DNA from 3 places in the Nissabacter sp. SGAir0207 genome. Region 1 is predicted to be linked to each of the others. Evidence: predicted binding sites of a transcription regulator. Region 1 holds the regulator's gene; each other region holds the start of a gene.
The links. The regulator Fur, encoded in region 1, represses iron uptake genes when iron is present. The targets are predictions, from matches to a motif close to ATAATAATGAGAACNACTATCAA.
Positions count from the first base shown of each region.

Region 1 (4,912 bases):
AGGTGAAGGTGAGCGCTGGCGACGTGGTGCTGGACAAAGGATTGGCGGCTGACCTGACAGCGCTGCCGATGCCGTCACAGCAGGCGGTACGGGCACGCATGGCGCTGCTGGGCCTGACGGAGCAGCCCGGCGGCTACCCGCTCTCCACCCGCATTGACCGCAACGCCTTCAGCGGCAAGCAGGCGGTCGATGGGGCCTATCGGCTGGTGATTGGCGAGCGCGGCGCGGAGGTGGTGGGTTTCGACCACAGCGGTGTCTTCTACGGCGTGCAGTCACTGCTCTCTTTGGTGCCGGTCAACGGCGAGAAGCGCATTGCCCAGCTGACGGCTGAGGATGCGCCGCGCTTCCCCTACCGGGGGATGCACATGGACGTGGGCCGCAATTTCCACAGCAAGGCGGCAGTGTTGCGGCTGCTGGATGAGATGGCGGCCTACAAGCTCAACACCTTCCAGTTCCATTTGAGTGATGATGAGGGCTGGCGCATTGAGATCCCCGGCCTGCCGGAGCTGACGGAGATTGGCAGCAAGCGCTGCCACGACCTGAAAGAGACGCGCTGCCTGCTACCACAACTGGGATCTGGCCCCTTTAGCAACAACAACGGCAGCGGCTACTTCAGCCGGGCGGATTATATTGAGATTGTGAAGTACGCGCAGGCGCGGCAGATTCAGGTGATCCCAGAGATAGACATGCCGGCCCACGCGCGGGCGGCGGTGGTCTCGATGGAGGCACGCTACCAGCGGTTGCAACAGGCTGGCAAACTGGAAGAGGCGGAGGCCTACCGGCTGCTCGACCCGACCGACACCTCCAATACTACCTCGGTGCAGTACTACGATCGCCGCAGCTACCTCAACCCCTGTATGCCGTCGTCGCTGCGCTTTGTTGACAAGGTGATTGGCGAGATTGCTGCCATGCACCGGGAGGCGGGGCAGCCGCTCACCACCTGGCACTTTGGCGGTGATGAGGCGAAAAACATCCGCCTTGGGCCGGGCTACCAAGATCTGAAAGCGCCAGCAGACCCGACGAAAGGGGCCATCGACCTGAGCAAAGAGGATCTGCCGTGGTCGAAATCGCAGGTGTGCCAGACGCTGGTCAAATCGGGCGGGGCCACGGCCTTTGACCACCTCTCCAGCTACTTTGCCATTGAGGTCAGCAAGCTGGTCAAGGCGCACGGCATCGATCGGATGCAGGCCTGGCAGGATGGCCTGAAGGATGCGAAAGATGCCCGCGCCTTCGCCACCCCGCGTGTGGGGGTGAACTTCTGGGATACGCTCTACTGGGGCGGGGCGCAGACCGCCGGCGAGTGGGCAGCCAAGGGTTATGAGATCACCCTCTCCAACCCTGACTACCTCTACTTTGACAAACCCTACGAGGTCAGCGCCCGTGAGCCGGGTTACTACTGGGCCACGCGCGCCAGCGATGAAGCCAAGATCTTCAGCTTCGCGCCGGACAACCTGCCGCAGAACGCCGAGACCTCCGTTGATCGCGACGGCAACGCCTTCACCGCCCGCGGCGATGCCCCGTGGCCGGGCGCGCACGGCATGTCCGGGCAGGCGTGGAGCGAAACCATCCGCACCGACAGCGACCTGGAGTACCGCATCTACCCGCGCCTGATGGTGCTGGCGGAGCGCGCCTGGCACCGCGCCGACTGGGAACTGCCGTACCAGCCTGGCCGGGAGTTCCAGGGCGGCAAGACCCATTGGGTCAACCGTGACCAACTGGCCGCCGACTGGCAGCGCTTCGCCAACCTGATGGGGCAGCGTGAGATCGCGAAGCTGGATCGGCAGGGTGTCGCCTACCGGCTGCCCGTGCCGGGCGCGCGCATCAATACCGGCGTGCTGGAGGCAAACGTGGCGCTGCCGGGGCTGGTTATCCAATACTCCGTGGATGGCAAAAACTGGCAGGCGTATAACCCGCAAGCCAAGCCCACGGTAGGGGAGAAGGCGTGGGTGCGCACTCTCAGCCCGGATGGCAAGCGCGTCAGCCGCAGTGAGGAGGTCGCCCTCTGACGATATGGTCCCGCCCGGCCAGCGCGCCGGGCGGACAACAGGCGAAAAAAAACCGCATCAATGCGGTTTTCACTGGCAGTTGCCTGCCGCTCCCGTGCTGACGGGAGCTTTATACTGCGGGGGGCGTCCTGCGTCCCGCAGGTTGGTTACTTGTCGTGCAAACCTTCGTTTTCGCGACAATCACCGGCTTCACAATGACCATAGAGGTAGAGGCTATGGTTGGTCAGCTTGATGCCATGTTTCTTGGCAATTTCACGCTGGCGGATCTCAATAGATTCATCACTGAATTCAATCACTTTACCGCAATCAAGGCAGATCAGGTGATCGTGGTGCTGCTGCTGCGTCAGCTCGAATACGGACTTGCCGCCTTCAAAGTTGTGACGGGTCACGATGCCAGCGTCGTCGAACTGGTTCAGCACGCGGTAAACCGTGGCCAGACCAATCTCTTCGCCCATATCAATCAGCTTCTTATAAAGATCTTCCGCACTGACATGATGGCATTCCGGATCTTGCAGCACTTCCAGGATCTTAAGTCTGGGAAGCGTGACTTTCAGGCCGGCCTTCTTTAATGCGGTGTTATTGTCAGTCATGCGGATTCTGTCCTGTTACTATGCTATTCACGTTGAGGCATACAGCCTATGACATCAGGCGGCGCAACGGTTTTAATTGCGTCTCATTATAGAACTCACGGGTTCAAAAGAAAACGCCGCCTGTTAACGCCGTTCGCGCTACTGTTAATGCACTGTTGCAACGCGTTGATGGATAGGAAATACACCGGCGCCAGTGTACCCCGATACTGTATAAAGTTACAAACTTGTAGCCGATCTTTTGGCGTCTGGCGGGATAAATCCGGCCCGTTCGGTCAGAAATCGACACCCCGGGCCGTGAGGGGGCTTAGCCGATGATCTCGGCCAGGCTCAGCTCTTCGGAGATCTGCTTCACCCAAGCATCGACGCGCTCGTTGGTCAGCTCCGGCTGGCGGTCTTCGTCAATGGCCAGACCAATGAAGTGGCTGTCGTCGGCCAGGCCCTTGGAGGCCTCAAAGTGGTAGCCAGCTACCGGCCAGTGGCCGACCAGCGTCGCGCCGCGCGGCTCGATGATGTCACGCACGGTGCCCATCGCGTCGCAGAAGTACTCCGCGTAATCTTCCTGGTCGCCGCAGCCAAACAGCGCCACCAGCTTGCCGTTGAAGTCGATCTCTTCCAGCGTCGGGAAGAAGTCATCCCAGTCACACTGCGCTTCGCCGTAATACCAGGTCGGGATGCCCAGCAGCAGGATGTCAAACTTTTCCAGATCTTCTTTGCTGCTCTTGGCGATGTCATGCACTTCCGCCACATCGGCACCCAGTTGCTTCTGGATCATTTTGGCGATGTTCTCAGTGTTTCCGGTGTCAGATCCGAAGAAGATTCCCACTACGGCCATATAATTCTTTAACCTCTTGTTCTTAATTAATTTACCTGCCATTGACAGGTGCGGATGCTGCTGATGATAGCAAAGTCACCGCGGGGTGAACATCATCACGCCGCCGCGCCCTGGGAGCCAGCCGGCTTCCCAACAGCCAGAATGGTCAAATATTCTATCGGCCAAATGGCGCGGGTGTTATCGCCTTTGTGTGCTTGCGGCGCTTTTTTCCTGCATTGGTGCCCTGCGATCAAAGACATCCGCGGGCAAGCGTGAGGGAGGGCGGGGGAGGGGGCAGGGCCATGCTGGCGGCGAACGTGTCACCGCCGGCAGGCCGTCAGGCGTCGTCTTGCTGCTTGCGCAGTTGCGCCAGCAGCATCTGCTCAATCAGCTCGCTGCGGCTGATGTTCTGCTGCTCCGCCAGCTTATTGAGCGCGTCCACGGCGTCCGCGTTGATCTTCAGCTCCACCCGGCGCAAGCCCCGCACCTTGTCGCGTCGCAACTGGTTACGTTTGTTGATCCTGAGCTGTTCATCACGGGAGAGTGGATTGGTTTTTGGGCGTCCCGGCCGGCGTTCATCTGCGAACAGATCCAGCGTGGTGCGATCCGTTTGTTCTTTTGCCATAGGTAGAGGTACGACTAAGGAGTCAACATCTGCCTGTGCCTGAGCACAGCCGGATGGCTCGGTGAATACATGTTGAGGTCAATCAACCTTAACCCACTTTACCGCCGCCGCGCGGCGTAACCGACGCAGACGGGGCAAGACATAGCGCGCCATAATACCCCAGCACGCGCGGCCTGAACAATGCCTAACTGCCTGTTCGGCTTCATCTGTTGGCGTTTCACCCCGTTTCTCACTCCGTGCGATCGATCGGGGCGGCAGGTGCCAGACGTGGAAAAACCTGACAGAATACGCGCCTTCTGCTCAGGGATTAAGCATAAATGTTTGATATAAAAGATTTTAAACCATTTTTACCCGTGATGATTGCCATGTTGGTAGGGGGATGTGGCGCGCAGGGCGACACCGCCGCCCAGCAGCGTCAGGCCATCCAGACGCTCAAGCAGGAGACGCTGAAAGAGGTGCGCGCCCGCTACCCAGAGGCGGCCAACGCACTGGCCCACGCCAGCGGCTACGGGGTATTTGCCGCCAACAGCAGCAAAATCATGGTGGTGGGATTGGGGTCGGGCTATGGCGTGGTACATGACAACCGCAGTGGGCGTGAGACCTACATGAAGATGGCACAGGCCGGTGCCGGGCTGGGGCTGGGCATCAACCAAACGCGGACGCTGATGGTGTTCCACACCCCTGAGAGCCTGCATGGCTTTATCGACAATGGCGTGATGGTCGGGGCCAGCGCGCAGGCGGCAGCCAAGTATCAGGACAAGGGTAAGGCGCTCTCTGGCAAGGCGATCAATGACGCCCTGCCAGAGGAGTTGCGTGCCGCCAGCGGCGTCAGCCTCTATCAGGTGACAGACAACGGGCTGGTGGCGCAGGCGATGGTCAA
Region 1 is NZ_CP028035.1:2,730,969-2,735,880, reverse strand. It holds gene C1N62_RS12120 (beta-N-acetylhexosaminidase) at 1-2,006, shown strand, start outside; gene fur (ferric iron uptake transcriptional regulator) at 2,153-2,596, opposite strand; gene fldA (flavodoxin FldA) at 2,901-3,428, opposite strand; gene ybfE (LexA regulated protein) at 3,745-4,032, opposite strand; gene C1N62_RS12100 (hypothetical protein) at 4,398-4,912, shown strand, end outside.

Region 2 (4,912 bases), 1.0 Mb from region 1:
CGCACCGGCCAGGGTGCGCGTCCCATCTGGATCACCTCGTGCACCGCAAAATCAAACGCCAGTTGGCTCTGCTGGCGCATCACCGCCCGTTTGCGTGACAGCGCCGCCAGTGGCCACTCGCCAAGCGGCGTGCCCTCCAGCAGGCAGACACCGGCGGAGGGCGACAGGTAGCCGCCCAGCAATCGCAGCAACGTAGACTTGCCCGCGCCGTTGGGGCCGATCAGCGAGATCATTTTCCCGGCATCAAACGACAGTGAGATCCCGGTGATCAGATCCCGCCCCCGCGCGCGGTAGTGCAGATCGCGGGCGCACAGCAGCGGCTCAGCCATGATCGTCTCCCCGGCGGCGCAGCATCAGCCACAAAAACCACGGCGCACCCAGCAGGCTGGTGATCAGCCCGACCGGCATCTCCGCTGGCGCGACGGCGGTGCGTGCCAGCGTATCGGCCAGCAGCAGCAAAATTGCGCCCAGCAGCGCCGAGGCGGGCAACAGCGCGCGGTGATCCGCCCCGAGCGCCAGCCGCGCCAGATGCGGCACCACCAGCCCGATAAAGCCGATGATGCCGCTGGCGGCCACCGCCGCCGCCGTCAGCAGGGCGCTGAGGATCAGCAGCCAGCCCTGGGTCTGCCGCACCGGCACGCCAAGGTAGTGTGCCTCTTCATCGCCCAGTTGCAGCAGGTTGAGCCGCCGGGCACAAAACTGGATGCCACAGGCCGCCGGAATGACCAGCGTCGCCACCGCCAGCAGCAGCGGCCACTGCGCCTGCCCCAGACTGCCCATCCCCCAGAGCGACAGCTGGCGCAACTGCTGGTCACTGCTCAGCCACGAAAGCAGTCCGGTGAGCGCCCCCGCCAGCACATTAATGGCAATCCCCACCAGCAGCAGCCGCGCGACCGGCTGCCGTCCGCCCTGACAGAGCAAAAAGATGACCAGCGTCACCAGCAGGCTGCCAGCGAAGGCCGCCAGCGCCGGGGCGTAGAGCGCTACCATGCCGCTGAGCGGCAACGGCAGCAGGATGCTGAGCGCTACCGCCAGCGCCGCGCCGCTGCTCACCCCCAACAAACCGGGATCAGCCAGTGCGTTGCGGAACAGCCCCTGCATCACCGCACCGGAGAGCGCCAGTGCCAGCCCGACCAGCACCGCCAGCAGCACGCGCGGCAGGCGGATCTCAAACCAGATGCGCCACAGCCCCGGCGACTGCTGGCGTTGCCAGGGCAGTGACAGCGGCAGGCGCAGCGCGCCGTAGTGCGCGGCCAGCAGCGTCAGCCCGGCGAGCAGCGCCAGCAGTAGCCAAAGCCAGCGCGCCGGAAAGGCGGCGCGACTCACCGTAGCGCCTCGGCCACCGCGCGCAGTTGGCGCACGGCCGCTGGCGTCTGTGGGCCAAAGCCGAGCAGCGCCATGTCATCCTGTACCAGCAGCCGCTTCGCCTGCCCCGCCGGGGTCATCGACAGCCCCGGCAGTGCCCAGATCTGATCCTGCCCGCCGAGGGTGCGCACGCCATCGGTGGTCACCAACACCAGATCCGGCGCGGCGGCGATCACCCCCTCCGCCGACAGCGGCTTGTAGCCCTCGATGCCCTGCATCGCATTGCGCAGCCCGGCGGCCTGCAACACCCGGTCGGCGGCGGTGTGCTCGCCAGCAACCAGCGTGCTCATGCCGCCGTGGCTCATGATGAACAGCACCCGCACCGGCAGGGCGCGGTAGTGCATCTGCGCCAGCTGCCCGCGCAACTGGTCGCTGAGCACCTGCCCTTGCGCCTCACGGTGCAGCGCCTGTGCCACCGCCTCCACCTTATCGGGGATCGCCGCCAGGCTCTCCGCCTCTGGCACCGTCACCACCGTCACGCCGCTGCGCTTGAGTTGCTCAAACACCAGCGCCGGTGAGGCGGCCGCGCTCGCCAGCACCAGCGAGGGCTGCATCGCCAAAATGCCCTCGGCATTCAGCCGCCGCATGTAGCCGATGTCCGGCAGCGCGGTGGCCGCCGGCGGTTGGGTGCTGGTGCTGTCACGCGCCACCAGATCCGGCGCCGCACCCAGCGCATAGGCGATCTCCGTGACGTCGCCACCCACCGTCACCACCCGCGGCGCAGCCGATACGCCGCTGGCCAGCAGCAGCGCACACCACAGCAGCCGCCTCATGCCACTGCCCCGGCCGGTTTCACCAGCTGCGCCAGTTGCTCGCGCCAGACAGCCTGCTCCGGCTCCCCCTCATGGCGCTGGCCATACAGCTGGGCGATCTGGGTGCCGTCGGCCGCGAACAGCTCAAGGCTGGTGACCATGCCATCCGCCGTCGGCTTGCGCGTGATCCAACTCTCGGCAATCTGCTGATCCTGTAGATGGAGGGTGAAGTGCGGGTTGAAGACATTTAGCCAGCCATGCATCGGCGTCACCTCGTGGATCGCGCCGGTGAAGATCTGCACCACGCCGCGATTGCCGACGAAGATCATGATCTCATTGCCACGCTGCTGCGCCGCCGTCAGCAACTGCGCCAGCGCGCGGTTATCCACCTGCTGGGCAAGATCCGCGGGCACCGCGCGGAACGCCTGCTGACGGGTCAACTGGTACTTTTTCAGCAGCACAAAGAACTGGTGGACGTTGGTCATGCCGCGCCAGCCAACTTCAAAGCCGGTGAGATCCGCTTCGCCGCTGGCCGGCGACACCGGTGCGTCCAGCGCCAGCGGCGGGTTGTCCGGGGAGGTAAACTGCGCCACCAGCGCCTGCCAGGCGGCAAGGTCGGTATGGGGCGTGGCGTAGATTTTCAGCACCGCATCACCGTGCGTGTCAAAAATTTGCAGGCTGCGGCGCACGCCTTGCGGGTGCGCCTCCTCCAGCGCAAAGGCGCTCTGCCACTGGCCGGTGAACAGGCGCAAATCCAGCGCGCGCGGGTTGAGCACCAGCCCGCCGTGCGGCGTCAGCGTCAGGTTGCGGTAGTGGCCGATCTGCTCATGCACCGCGTAGGCGTTACGGGCGAGGGTTTTGGTCTCCCCCACCGTCTCCAGCGCCGCCAGCAGTGTCGGGGGAGCCAGCGCCAACCGCACAGCGTCATGGCCGACGCGCGCCGCCGTCAGTTCGGCCTCACTCACGCCCATTTGGTGGGCCAGATCCCGCGCATAGAGGCGCGGCTGGGCATGTTTCAGGGTCAGGAATTGCGTGTAATAGTCAGCCACGTGAGCCTCCGGCCAAAAGGGGACACCCCGCCGCCACGGCAGGGGCAAGAATTTTTCGGCATTATAGACCACAATTCAAATTGAATGTAAATGATATTTATTATCATTAAGATTTGGAGGGTATCCTAATCCCCTGTTTTGGTAGGTTTATTTCCACTGGCTTCTGCACAAGGGGGCGGCAGGTCGCTGGAGAGGGCCAGCCTGGAGCGGCAGGCAAGCCCGGAGGAAGGGAGCGCACTTTCAGATAATAATACAAATAGAAATCATTATTATTTTCCATCAGACTTTATTACACTGCCTGCACAACGCCGCGCCCTGTGGGTTGCGGGAGAGGCTGAACAACTGATTTGTGGTGCCGCGCGTGACAATGCAGACAATCCTGGACTCCTTTGCTGATGGCCCGCTTGACTGGGTCAGGCCCATGTTCATCCCCTACGCCGGGCAAGCCGGTGCGGTGTCGGCCACGCAACTGCTGACGCCAGAGGGCGCGCAGGCCGTGATGGCCAGCTACCTGGCGGCCCATCCAGCCAGCGAGCAGCGCGCGCGCGTCTCCATGTGGTCACAGTGGTACTTCGCCCGTTTGCTGCCGGTCTGGGTGATCATCAATCTCGCCCGCGACTGGCAACTGCCGATTGAGGCCAGCCACATTTGGTTTGAGCTGAATGAGCAGGGGCTGCCGCTGCAATTCATGCTGGCTGGCGATGGCGAGCCGGTGGCGGAGCCGGATCCGCTGGCCCGCTTTGATGGCATGGTGCAGCACATCGCGCCGCTCTGCCGCATCATGGCGGAGATGGCGGGCCTGAAACCGGGCATCTTCTGGAACAACGCCGCAGTGCGCATCCACTGGGGCATTGAGCAGGCGCAGTTGGTTAACGCCGATGTGCACGCCGGTGAGGCGCTGCTCGCGGCCCGTGAGCTGTGTGACGGCAGTAAAAATCCGCTGTGTGACCCGATGCGCCATGAGATCCCCACCGATGCCACCAGCCCGCGCTACCGCCGCCAGTGCTGCCTGCGCTACGAGCTGTGCGACCATGAAATGTGTCCCTCCTGCCCGCTGTTGCAGGCGGAGAAGCGCCGCCGGCCGGGCGCAAAAAGCGTTATCCTTCAGGCCGCTGCGAAAGCGCACTAAGTTATATAGAAAAATGATTTGATCTCGTGTGGTTATAACGATAAATATTGGGTGGTGCCCGCCGGAACCTGACCGCGGGATGACCCTGACCACGAGGTAACGATCATGAATACGAGCACCCCTGCCCGCGTCTCTGCGTCGTTGAAAGAGGCTGCTGGCCTGCTAAGCGCCAGCCTGCGTTCCATGCTGCTCTCCCCGGTCTCCCAGACCTGGGGCACCCTGACTGGCCGTCAGACCCCGTTGGCCGCCCGCATTGTCCGGCGCTATGCCCTGCCCTCCACCCGCACCTTTAGCGTCGCGGAAGGGTTCTTCGGCTTTATCCCGATTGAGTCCTTTGAGAGTGAGCGCTATATCCTGGAGGTCACGCACGATACGCAGACCTATCAGGTGGAGGTGCCGCACCAGCTGTTTCTAAGCAGCCGCATCGGGGACATCGTTGAGGTGCATACCCATTAACCGGTCAGCCGCATAAAAAAGCCCCATCAGAAAACTGATGGGGCTTTTTTCATCTACTCGCTGGATCGTTCAACCGAGCGGGGTTTACAGGGATCAGAAGTGGTAGCGGTAATTGACCATCAGCCCGGTATCGCGCAGGCCATCCTCCTGCCAGTGGTAGG
Region 2 is NZ_CP028035.1:1,720,342-1,725,253, reverse strand. It holds gene C1N62_RS07395 (heme ABC transporter ATP-binding protein) at 1-329, opposite strand, end outside; gene C1N62_RS07390 (iron ABC transporter permease) at 322-1,326, opposite strand; gene C1N62_RS07385 (hemin ABC transporter substrate-binding protein) at 1,323-2,138, opposite strand; gene C1N62_RS07380 (hemin-degrading factor) at 2,135-3,166, opposite strand; gene fhuF (siderophore-iron reductase FhuF) at 3,534-4,295, shown strand; gene C1N62_RS07370 (hypothetical protein) at 4,401-4,751, shown strand; gene C1N62_RS07365 (autotransporter outer membrane beta-barrel domain-containing protein) at 4,845-4,912, opposite strand, start outside.
Region 2: the regulator Fur is predicted to act here: its motif matches at 3,257-3,279, upstream of fhuF (siderophore-iron reductase FhuF).

Region 3 (4,912 bases), 1.3 Mb from region 1:
CAGGTTGTTGATGCCAGCGTTCAGGCGCAGATCCTTGATCAGGTCATAGTTCACGTTCAGCCCGACCACGGAGTAGGCACCCACTTCCGTGTCGGCGATCGCCACGTGGTTTTCAGGCGTGGTGCGCGGCTTCTGGCGGCCATACATCGTCCAGTTGACGTTGGCGGAGAGCTTGTCGGTCGCCTGCCAGTCCAGCATGGTGTTGATGGTGTACTCCGGGATGATCGACAGCGGGTTGCCGGTCTCTTTGCTCTCCGAGGTGATCATGTAGGTGGCATTGGTGCGCCACTCCAGCGAGTCGAGCACCGGCACCGTCAGGTTGCCTTCCAGCCCTTCCACCACGGCCTTGCCGCCATTCTCCCAACGCAGGATGTTATAGCCGTTGGATGCCGTGCCCACCACATCGGTACCGGCCACAATCTTGTTTCGGTAGTCGTTGCGGAAGTAGGTGATGCCCGCGTGGTAGCCGTTGTGGGAGAACTCCAGCCCGATCTCTTTGTTGACGCTCACTTCCGCATCCAGATCGTCATTGCCCAGCAGGTAGCAGTTGGCGGTGATGCCCACCGGACAGCCATTGCCGCGCGTATAGAGCAGGTAACCCTTGCTCGACTGGTAGAGGTTCGGTGATTTGAAGACCCGCGCAATGCCCGCCTTCAGCGTGAACATCTCGCCCAGCTCCTGTGAGGCGTTCAGGCTCGGGCTCCAGTTGGCGCCGAACTTGCTGTGATAATCGAAACGCAGGCCGGGAATGAGGTGAGTACCGGGCGTGGCCTCAATGTTGTCCTCAACGTAGAGCGCGCTCAGTTCGGCGCTGTTTTTGCTGCTGCGCTGGGACGGATCGCCCGAGGCACCGTCAATAATGACGCCAGACGCGCTGGTCGCCTGCATCGAGGCCGGATCGTCCAGTTGCTCGCGGTTCCACTCCGCGCCGAGCGTCATGGTCTGGTCAACCCACAGCGCGAGCGGCAGGATCAGCTCGCCATTGGCGCGGGTGTTCTCCAGTCGGCTGGTGCTGTAGTCGGTGCTGTTGATCATCCCCTCCACGCGCCCGGTGCTGCCCTCCTGCAAACGGGTGTTGTTGGTCTTCTCGTAGTAGACGCCGACGCGCGACTGGCCCCAATCCCAGATGCCGTTGTGCGTGATGCCGTAGCTCTGGCGGTAGAGGCGGTTAGTCTCGTCGCCATACAGCGTGTCCACCAGCCCACCTGGGCTGAGGTTGCCGTTGCTGTACTGGGTGTCGCCGGCGTAGATATTGCCCTGCCGGCTGTAGCCGTAGCTGAAGTCCACGATCTGCGTCGGGGTGATCTTCCAGGAGAGTTGGGTGTTGATGTCTTTATTGCGCACCCCCTCGCGGCCCGCGGCATAGGAGCCGTTCTGCTGGCGGTTGATGTCGGCGGCATCGGCGTCGGTCTTGTTGAGGTTGCCGTAGAGGCTCATGGTCAGGGCATCGCCAGCCAGCGGGCCGCTGAGGCTGAAGTTGGCGCGCTTGGTCGCCCCCTCTTTGTCATCCTCCGGCTGGTTGGTGAACAGCGACAGCGAGCCGTGCCAGTCATTGGTCGGCCGCTTGGTGATGATGTTCACCACGCCGCCTGCCGCGCCGGAACCGTAACGCGCCGCCGCCGGGCCGCGCAGCACCTCAATGCGCTCGACCATCTCGGCGGGCACCCAGTTGGAGTCGCCACGGCTGTCGCGCTCGCCCGTCCAGCTATAGCGCACTGCGTTGCGCGACGTGACCGGTACGCCATCAATCATGATCAGCGTGTTCTCCGGCCCCATGCCACGGATGTCGATCTGGCGGTTATTGCCCCGGCTGCCGGTGGCGCTGTTGCCGGTCAGGTTGACGCCCGGCATTTTGCGGATGATGTCAGAGAGGTCATTCACAGGCGGGTTTTTCTTGATGTCTTCGGCGGTAATGATGGAGACGCCGGGCTGCTGCTTCAACTCCTGCTCGGCGGTGGCCTGCACCGTCATCACCTCGCCACTTTCGGTCGGGGCCGCGCTGGACAGGGACTCTGCCGCATAAGCGTGACCGCTAATCAGCCCGGCCAGCAACAGTGCGCACGGCCGTAATCTGTAAGAATGTGTGGCGTCCATTAAGAAAAACCCCTTTTTTTATGTGAAATTGTAATTAAATGCTTATGGTAATGATAATTATTTTTATTTAAATATCAACAGAAGAAAACTCACAATTTCTTCACAATTTGGGCAGGCCAGAAAGAGCGGGCAAAAAGCGCCGTTTTTTTCTTCTTCTTGTCGATTAGTACCTTAATAAATAACGCTATTTTCTGGACAAAAAGAGGCGTTTTTAGGGCGTAACCCACTCCACGCCTGCCAAAGCGATTGCAGCAAGTACGCTATTCATCCTGCACCTTCATCGGGTATTATCCAGACAGGAACAAGAATAGTAATCATTACTATTTACAGTGATGTCCATTCGCTTAGGAGATGAAATGCGCTTACGTGTTGCCCTGTTTTCTTCTGCCGTAACGGCCGCCCTGGCTTTGACGGGTTGTGATAGCGCGTCCAAGGACGCTGACGCCGCCCCCAAAATTACCCTCGAGCACGCGCAGGGCAGCACACAGGTGCCGCTGCATCCCCAGAAGGTGGTGATCCTCAACCCGGCGACGCTGGACAATGCCGACGCCCTGCACATCAGCGTCGCGGGCGTGCCGCAGACTGACTCCCACCTGCCGCCTTTCCTGGCAAAATACAGCGGCAGCAGCTACTTGAACGCTGGCACGCTGTTTGAGCCAAACTACGAGGCGCTGAGCAACGCCAAGCCTGACCTGATCATCGCTGGCGGCCGCGCCCATGACGCCTATGACAAACTGAGCGCCATCGCGCCGACCATCGCGCTGGATGTCGATCCGCAACATTTCACCCAAAGCCTGACGCAGCGCACTGAGCAACTGGCCTCGCTGTTTGGCAAGGAAGAGGAGGCGAAGGCACTGCTCAGCAATTTCGACGCACAGATCGCCGCGCTGAAGGCCAAATCCGCCAACGCTGGCTCGGCGATGGTGCTGATGATCAGCGGCGGCAAGATGTCCGCCTACAGCCCCGGCTCGCGCTTTGGCTTTGTGTTTGATGAGCTGGGCTTCACACCGGCCAGCAGCTTCCCGCAGACCGGCAAGCACGGCAACGTTGTCTCCTCGGAGTTCATCCTCAACGCCAACCCGGACTGGCTGTTCGTGATGGATCGTGACAACGCCATCGGCCGCCCGGAGGGGCAGTCCGCCCAGCAGGTGCTGGATAACCCACTGATTGAGAAGACCAACGCTTGGAAAAACCAGCATGTGGTCTACCTTGACTCCGCGTCGCTCTACATCGCGGGCGGCATCCAGAGCTACAGCCGCATGATGGACAAGATCAGCGCGGCGCTGGACAGCGCAGGGCAGTGATGCGCGGCCAAACCTTGGGCTTTGCCGCCGGGCTGGCGCTGCTGCTGGCCTTGGCGGGGTGCAGCCTGTTTATTGGCGCGGGCCATGTGACGCTGCAAAACCTCTGGTCTGACCCGGAGATGCGCGACATCTTTCTGGTGAGCCGCGTCCCGCGCACGCTGGCGCTGCTGCTGGCGGGCAGCGCCATGAGCGTTGCCGGGCTGATTATGCAGATGCTGACGCAAAACCGCTTTGTCGAGCCCTCCATCGCGGGCACCACGCAGTCCGCCAGTCTGGGGCTGCTGCTGGTGATGGCGATCAACCCCGGCGCGCCGGTAATGGTGAAGATGGTGGTGGCGACGCTGTTCGCCCTCGGCAGCACGCTGCTGTTCGTGCTGATGCTCAACCGGATGCGCATGAAGTCGCCGCTGATGGTGCCGCTGGCGGGCATCATGCTGGGGGCGGTGTTCAGCGCCGTCACCACCTTTCTGGCGATGAAGCTGGATCTGTTGCAGTCGCTGGGCGGCTGGGAGTCAGGGGACTTCTCCGGCGTGTTGCAGGGGCGCTATGAGCTGCTGTGGCTGGTCGGCGTGCTGACGCTGCTCGCCTGCTTGATCGCCGATCGCTTCACCGTCGCGGGCATGGGGCGGGAGTTCGCGGTCAACGTTGGGCTGAACTACGCGCAGGTGATGATGCTGGGCATGGCGATCATCGCGATGGTCAGCGGCGTGGTAGTGGTGGTGATTGGCGTGCTGCCGTTCCTCGGGCTGATTGTGCCGAACATCGTCAGCATGGCGATGGGTGACAATTTGCGCCGCACCCTGCCGTGGGTCTGCCTGTGCGGTGGCGCGCTGGTGGTACTGTGCGACATCATTGGCCGGCTGATCATCTACCCGTTCGAAATCCCGGTGAGCGTGATCCTCGGGGTGATTGGCGCGGCGGTCTTCCTGCTGCTGATTTTAAGGAGCCAACGCCATGCAGGCTGATTATGGCAATGCCCATGTGGCCCGCCCGGCGCGTGCGCCGCTCAGTGCGCCCGGCAAGCGGCTGCTGGTGATGGCCGGGCTGGCACTGCTGGCGGCGGCGCTGTTCATGACCTGGGGCATCGGCGGCAACCTCGCCTACGTGCTCAGCTACCGGGGCCAGATTCTGGCGACGATGGCGCTGGTGGCGTTCGCCTCCGGCGTCGCGACCCTGCTGTTCCAGACCGTGACCAGCAACCGCATCCTGACGCCGTCGATCATGGGGCTGGAGGCGCTGTTCGTGCTGATGCAGACCCTGCTGATCTTCCTGATTGACGCCAACGGGCTGGCGATGCTCGGCGTGGTCGGCAAGTTCCTCTGCGACACTCTGCTGCTGGTGCTGTTCTCGATGCTGCTCTACCGCTGGCTGCTGGCTGGCGCGGGCGTGAATTTGCACCGCGTGCTGCTGGTTGGGCTGGTGTGCGGCACCCTGTTCCGTAGCCTCTCTGGCCTGCTGCAACGGCTGCTGTCACCGGGGGAGTTCGCCATCCTACAGGGGCGGATCTTCGCCAC
Region 3 is NZ_CP028035.1:138,629-143,540, forward strand. It holds gene C1N62_RS00580 (TonB-dependent siderophore receptor) at 1-2,094, opposite strand, end outside; gene C1N62_RS00585 (siderophore ABC transporter substrate-binding protein) at 2,451-3,398, shown strand; gene C1N62_RS00590 (ABC transporter permease) at 3,398-4,363, shown strand; gene C1N62_RS00595 (iron chelate uptake ABC transporter family permease subunit) at 4,353-4,912, shown strand, end outside.
Region 3: the regulator Fur is predicted to act here: its motif matches at 2,139-2,161, upstream of C1N62_RS00580 (TonB-dependent siderophore receptor).